One region of the Amycolatopsis sp. NPDC043885 genome, then DNA from elsewhere that is predicted to be linked to it. Evidence: riboswitches for the same ligand, from Rfam matches in the RefSeq annotation. Region 1 holds a riboswitch; the other holds the start of a gene.

Region 1 (3,586 bases):
CGAATCGCCAGCAATCCGGCGAACTCGCCTTGGCTGCCGGCGTTCGGTTGCAGTGAGACCGCGTCGTAGCCGGTGATGCCGGCGAGCCACCGCTCCAGATCCTTCACGACGGTGAGCAGCCCTGCCGCGTCCTCGGCGGGCGCGAACGGGTGCAGGCCGGCGAACTCCGGCCAGGTGATCGGCTCCATTTCGGCCGTGGCGTTGAGTTTCATCGTGCAGGAGCCGAGCGGGATCATGCTCCGGTCGAGCGCGACGTCCTTGTCGGACAACGACCTCAGGTACCGGAGCAGTGCCGTCTCCGAGCGGTGTGCGTGGAAGACCGAATGCGTCAGGTAGTCGCTGGTGCGGCGCAGATCCGGTGGGAAACCGTCCGCGGTGTCCGCGTCGAGCGAGTCCACATCGGACACCGCGACCCCGAACGCCTTCCACACCAGGGAAAGGTGCTCACGGGACGTCGTCTCGTCGCAGGCGACGGCGACGTGGTCCGCGTCGACGAGCCGCAGGTTGACCCCGAGTTCCCGGGCGGTGCCGACGACCCCGGTCGCGCGGCCGGGGACGGCGACCATCACGGTGTCGAAGAACTCGCAGTGCACGACGTCGACACCGCTCTCGGCGAGTCCTGCCGCGAGCACGGTGGCCATCCGGTGCGCGCGGTTCGCGATGGCGCGCAGGCCTTCGGGACCGTGGTACACCGCGTACATCGACGCGATCACCGCCAGCAGCACCTGGGCGGTGCAGATGTTGCTCGTCGCCTTCTCGCGGCGGATGTGCTGCTCACGGGTCTGGAGCGCGAGCCGGTACGCCGGAGCGCCGTCGGCGTCCTTCGACACCCCGACCAGACGGCCGGGCAGCTGCCGTTCGAGACCCTGCCGAACCGCGAGGTACGCGGCGTGCGGCCCGCCGAAGCCCATCGGGACCCCGAACCGCTGCGTGGATCCGATCGCGACATCGGCGCCGAGCTCACCGGGCGACCGCAACAGGGTCAGCGCCAGCGGATCCGCGGCCATCACCACCGCCGCGCCCAGTGCCTTGGCCTCGGTGATCGTGTGGTCCCATTCGCGGACGACTCCCGACGCGCCCGGATACGACAGCAGCACCCCGAAGAAGTCGCCGCCCAGGCCCAGTCCGGTGATGCCCTGGGACAGATCCGCGGTCACCAGCTCGATGCCGAGCGGTTCGGCTCGGGTGCGCAGGACCTCGATCGTCTGCGGAAGGGTGTCCTCGTCGACCACGAACCGGTTCGACTTCGCCTTGCCCGCCCGGCGGACCAGCGTCATCGCTTCCGCCGCGGCGGTCGCCTCGTCCAGCATGGAGGCGTTGGCTATCGGCAGGCCGGTCAGATCGGCGACCATGGTCTGGAAGTTCAGCAGCGCTTCGAGGCGGCCCTGCGAGATCTCCGGCTGATACGGCGTGTAAGCGGTGTACCAGGCCGGGCTCTCCAGCACGTTCCGGCGGATCACCGGCGGGGTCACGGTGCCGTGGTAGCCGAGGCCGATCATCTGGACCATCGGCCGGTCGCGCGCGGCCAGCGCGCGGAGTTCGGCGAGCGCGCCGGTCTCGGTGGCGGGCGGCGGCAGATCCGGCGGTGTCGCGGACTCCCGCAGCGACGCGGGGACGGCCCGCTCGGCGAGCTCGTCCAGGGAAGCGACGCCGACGACGTCGAGGATGCGCGCGAGCTCCTCGGCGCCGGGACCGATGTGCCGGTCCGCGAAGGGGGTCCCGGATTCGAGAGCGGCCAGTGATACGGGCTCCATCGGGGACCTCCCAAGACGCGGGGGTGGGGCCGGGACGATTGTCCTGGCCCTCCCCACTCTGTCCGTACCCCCGAGGGGGCGCCTGAGAGTTTCGCCCGAGTGTTGAGCCGGGCTTGCACCGTCGGCGGGGCCGCCAGGCTGTGACCTGGCGAACCACTTTCCAGAGGCGTCTCTTCCGCGCGGTCCAGGGTGCCTGAGAGGTTCCGGGGAGGACTTGCTCCTTCGGCGCCGAGCTCAACGGTTATCGGCTCGGTCTCTCCCGCGCGGATTCGTCGACCGCGGAAGTGAGCCTACCCTGCCGACCGCGCGGCTTCATGATCAGCCGGTGCGACGTGCGTTACGGCGCTGTGTGAGCTCGTCCGGCGTGACCGTTTCGATCACGCCGCCGTCGGCCCGCTCGGCCGGGAACTCGTGGATGGTGCCGCTGATCTCCTGCATCGCGCCGCTGACCGCGATCCCGAAGACACCTTGCCCGCCCTGGAGTAAATCGACGATCTCTTCGGGCGAGGTGCACTCGTAGACGGTGGTGCCGTCGGAGAACAGGGTGACCTTGGCGAGGTCACGGACGCCGCGCAGACGCAGATGGTCGACGGCGACGCGGATGTTCTGCAGGGAGACACCGGTGTCCAGCAGCCGCTTGACGACCTTCAGGACGAGGATGTCCTTGAACGAGTAGAGCCGCTGCGAACCGGAGCCGTGCGCCGTGCGGATGCTCGGCGCGACCAGCTTCGTGCGGGCCCAGTAGTCGAGCTGCCGGTAGGTGATCCCGGCGATCTGACAGGCGGCGGGGCCTCGGTAGCCGACGAGTTCGTCCGGGAGGGAAGAGTCGGGGAACAGCTCGCCCTGCTCGCCGTCAGCGACCGGAACGAGCGGCTCTTGAGGGCTACCAGCCTCGACCACGCCATGCCTCCCCTCGCCCGACCTGGCGGCCGGCGAACAAAGCCGCGCGGACCCACGTGAGTCCGCACCGGAGTTCCTCGTCAAGACGAATGCCCCAGACATCCGAATCACACCTTGGCGATTCACCTTCATTGACGGTAAGCGCGTCCGGCAAAGCGGTCAACGCGACGCGCGGGCCACCTCAAGCTCTTCTTGAGGCTTGTCGAGCACGGTCCCCCATTCGGCCGCATGGTTGCCACTTTTACTCAGCCGTGTTATTTTTTACTCATGCAAGTAACTCCCTCCACTCAGAGCGCCATGCAAGAGGTCCAGGCGGAGCTGGGGCTGTCGGTCGCCGAGGCGGCCAGGCGGGCCCAGATCATCGGAGCCACGATCGCGACGATCTCCGACCTCGGCTACCACAAGACGTCGTTCGCGAAGATCAAGGAGCGGGCCGGGCTGTCCAGCACCCGGATCATCTCGTACCACTTCACCAACAAGGCAGGCCTGATGCAGGCCGTGGTCACCACCGCGACCGGGATGAAGGACAAGTTCCTCGAGGAGCGGATCCAGGGCACGACCGACCGGGCCGGGCTGCTGCGCGGCTACATCGAGTCGGAGATCGCGTTCCTGGGCTCGTACCCGGAACTGGTGCGGGTCATGGTCGAGATGGGCTCGAGCGGCTCGGACGCCGAGGGCTGGTTCATGTCGGCACCGCTGGTCGAGGAGTTCCGGACCGGCAGGCTCGAACGTCAGCTCCGGCAGGGGCAGCAGGAAGGCGCTTTCGGCGAGTTCGCGCCGGACGTGATGGCGCTGTCGATCGCGCAGGCCATCGACGGTGTCGCGGCGAAGTTCGCGACGGATCCGAAACTGGACCTGGAGCGGTACGGGCGGGAACTGGCGGACCTGTTCGTCAAGGCGACCGCCGCCTGACTGGGTCGCGTGAGTCGCGA
Region 2 (3,586 bases), on a different contig from region 1:
ATGCGGGCGAGGACGGTATCGAAGAAGCCCTCGTGCACGACCTCGACGCCTGCCGCTCGGAGGGCGTCCGCCAGGCCCGCGGCGAGGCCGTGGACGCGGGTCGCGATGCGCTTGAGGCCGTCGGGACCGTGGTAGACCGCGTACATCGCGGCGAGCACGGCGGGCAGCACCTGCGCGGTGCAGATGTTGGAGGTCGCCTTCTCGCGGCGGATGTGCTGCTCACGCGTCTGCAGGGCGAGGCGGTACGCGGGGTTGCCGTCGGCGTCGACCGAGACCCCGACCAGGCGGCCCGGCAGCGAACGCTCGAGCCCTGCGCGGACGGCCATGTACCCGGCGTGCGGACCGCCGTACCCGAGCGGGACGCCGAAGCGCTGGGTCGAACCGGCGGCGATGTCGGCGCCGAACTCACCCGGCGCGGTGATCAGCGTGAGGGCGAGCAGGTCGGCGGCGACGGCGTACAGCGCGCCGGCGGCCTTCGCGGTCTCGGAGATGGCGGAGTAGAAGCCCGCGCCGCGCAGCACGCCGGAAGCGCCCGGGTACTGGACGACGACGCCGAAGAACTCCTCCGGCAGGCCGGTGAGCAGGTCACGGACCTCGACCTCGACGCCCATGGCCTCGGCGCGGGTGCGGACGACCGCGATCGTCTGCGGCAGGCACTCGGCGTCGAGGACGACCTTGTTCGACTTCGCCTTCGACGCGCGGCGCATCAGCATGACGGCCTCGGCGACGGCGGTGGACTCGTCGAGCAGGGAGGCATTCGCGGTGGCGAGACCGGCCAGCTCCGAGACCATGGTCTGGAAGTTGAGGAGGGCTTCGAGACGGCCCTGCGAGATCTCCGGCTGATACGGCGTGTACGCCGTGTACCAGGCCGGGTTCTCCAGCACGTTGCGGCGGATGACCGCCGGGGTGACCGTGTCGTGGAAGCCGAGACCGATCATCTGCGTCATCGGCTTGTTGAGCGCGGCGAGTGCGCGAAGCTCGGCGATGGCGTCCTCTTCGGACGCGGCGGGGGGAAGTTCGAGGTCGCGGGTGACCCGGATCGCGGACGGCACGGCGGCCTGCACCAGGGCATCGAGACTGCCGTAGCCGACCTCGGCGAGCATCTTGGCCTGCTCGGACTCCGAGGGGCCGATGTGCCGGTCGTCGAAGGACGTACTGGTCAAGGGAGCTCCTTGGGTCAGGCGCCGGATAGACCGGTGCGCTGGGAACTCCCCCTCTGTCATGGCACCTGAGAGTTTCACCACCGTTGAGGGTGGCTTTCACCTTGGGTGAGACGCACTTGCGCGCCTGCTTTCCAGAGTGGCCTCGCGTGAAGCGGTAGTGGGTACCTGAGAGATTCCGGGGAGTTTGCTCCTTCGGTGCCCCACCACGTTCGTGGGGGCTCTCCCGCTCCAGCTCGACGGCCCTGTCTGAAGTTGTGCGCACACCGTACCTGGCGTGTTCGACGCGCGTCTACTTCCAGCCGAGCACGTCACTTGAGCCGCACTCGCGTGCTTGGAGACGTAACTCGTGAGTTCCGCCTCCAAGCACGCGAGTTACGTGCCTGAGCACGCGAGTTACGCGTTTTCCATCATCATTTCGGCGGTGATCGTGCCGCAGAGCTCGGCGCACCGCATCATCATGTCGGCCGCGTCGGCGAGCTCGGCGTCGCCGGTCTTGGCGCACTCCTGGGCGCACATGCGCATCATCTGGGAGGCGAGGCCGCACGTCTTCGCGCACATGCGCATCATCTCGAGGTCGGCGACCATGGCGGAGCAGCGCATCATCATGTCGGCGGACATGCGGGACATGTCCGCGCAGGTCACCATCATCATCCCGAGCTTCGCGCCGCCGATCTCCATGCAGCGCGTCATCATCTCCTCGCACCTGACGTGGCACTCGTTGCACAGGTCGATGCAGTCACGCATGGCGGTGCTCATCTGCCGGGTCATTCGTCGGGCCTCCCGCGCTGTTCGGATCACGGAACCGGGTGGTCCCGCGTCTCAGGACTACAGCGCAGGTCAGCGGCCCGCCATCCCAGCCACCGGGACGAGTGACGGCGGCCGGAAGTACAGCCACGGTTCGCGCCGGGCCCAAGTCCGTGAAGGCCTCCTTCCCTACTCTCAAGGTAGGGAAGGAGGCCTTCACGGACATCGCGACCCAACGGCGCGCATTTAGAGGACTAAATGCGTGGCGGTCAGACGGGCGTGACGTAGGCGCCGGAGATCCCACCGTCGACGAGGAACTGCGACGCCGTGATGAACGAGGCGTCGTCGCTCGCCAGGAACGCGACGGCCGCCGCGATCTCCTCCGGCTCCGCGAACCGCCCGACCGGCACGTGCACCAGCCGCCGCGCGGCCCGCTCGGGGTCTTTCGCGAACAGTTCCTTGAGCAGCGGCGTGTTCACCGGTCCCGGGCACAGCGCGTTCACCCGGATGTTCTCCCGCGCGAACTGCACGCCCAGTTCCCGGCTCATCGCCAGCACCCCGCCCTTGGACGCGGTGTAGGAGATCTGCGACGTCGCCGCGCCCATGACCGCGACGAACGACGCCGTGTTGACGATCGAGCCCTTGCCCTGCCGCCGCATATGCGGCAGCACGGCCTTGCAGCACAGGTAGACCGAGGTCAGGTTGACCTTCTGTACCTTCTCCCACGCGTCGATGCCCGTGGTGAGGATCGAGTCGTCCTCGGGCGGGGAGATGCCCGCGTTGTTGAACGCGACGTCGACCGAGCCGAAAGTGTCCACAGTGGTCTGGAACAGGGCCTCGACCTGCTCGGCGTCGGTGACGTCGGCCTGCACGAACAGGCCGCCGACCTCGTCGGCCGCGGCTTTGCCCGCCTCGGCGGAGATGTCGCCGATGACGACCTTCGCGCCCTCGCTCGCCAGCCGCCGCGCGGTGGCGAGGCCGATGCCGCTGCTGCCGCCGGTGATGACCGCGACGCGGCCTTCGAAACGCTGAACCATGCCTATTCCTCCGTGCTGATGGTCTTGATACGAAAAGAGACCGGCTCACTCTGTGTTGATGAAGACGTTCTTGGTCTCGGTGAAGGCGTCGACGGCGTCGGGGCCCAGTTCGCGGCCCAGTCCGGACTGCTTGAACCCGCCGAACGGCGTCCAGTACCGGACGGACGAATGCGAGTTGACCGACAGGTTCCCGGCTTCGACGCCACGCGCGACGCGGAAGGCGCGGCCGACGTCGCGGGTCCAGATCGAGCCGGACAGGCCGTACTCGGTGTGGTTGGCCATGGTCACCGCGTCCGTCTCGTCGGCGAACGGGACCACGGCGACGACCGGGCCGAAGATCTCGTCCGACGCCAGCGGATGCCGCAGGTCCGGCGGGGTGACGACGGTCGGCGCGAACCAGTATCCGGGACCGACGGGCGCGTTGCCCCGGAAGGCGACCGGCGCCGCGTCGTCCACATAGGACGACACTTTCGCATGGTGCCCGGCCGAGATCAGCGGACCCATCTCGGTCACTTCCAGCCGCGGATCCCCCACGACGACGCCGTTCACCGCCGGTTCCAGCAGCTCCATGAACTTCTCGTACACGCTCGACTGCACGAGGATCAGCGACCGCGCGCAGCAGTCCTGCCCGGCGTTGTCGAA

Evidence for each region. A riboswitch is a leader RNA that binds a small molecule or an ion and turns the genes downstream of it on or off. The one in region 1 is predicted to bind glycine.
Region 2: it holds a riboswitch for glycine, as region 1 does, so the genes downstream of both, gcvP (aminomethyl-transferring glycine dehydrogenase) here and gcvP (aminomethyl-transferring glycine dehydrogenase) in region 1, are expected to answer to the same signal.

Annotation. Positions count from the first base shown of each region.
Region 1 covers NZ_JBWKEA010000026.1:88,082-91,667, forward strand. The annotation lists gene gcvP (aminomethyl-transferring glycine dehydrogenase) at 1-1,754, opposite strand, end outside; glycine riboswitch at 1,925-2,026, opposite strand; gene AC069I_RS41615 (MerR family transcriptional regulator) at 2,073-2,654, opposite strand; gene AC069I_RS41620 (TetR/AcrR family transcriptional regulator) at 2,952-3,566, shown strand.
Region 2 covers NZ_JBWKEA010000002.1:295,801-299,386, reverse strand. The annotation lists gene gcvP (aminomethyl-transferring glycine dehydrogenase) at 1-1,163, opposite strand, end outside; glycine riboswitch at 1,306-1,399, opposite strand; gene AC069I_RS11090 (four-helix bundle copper-binding protein) at 1,557-1,919, opposite strand; gene AC069I_RS11085 (3-oxoacyl-ACP reductase) at 2,177-2,944, opposite strand; gene AC069I_RS11080 (aldehyde dehydrogenase family protein) at 2,990-3,586, opposite strand, start outside.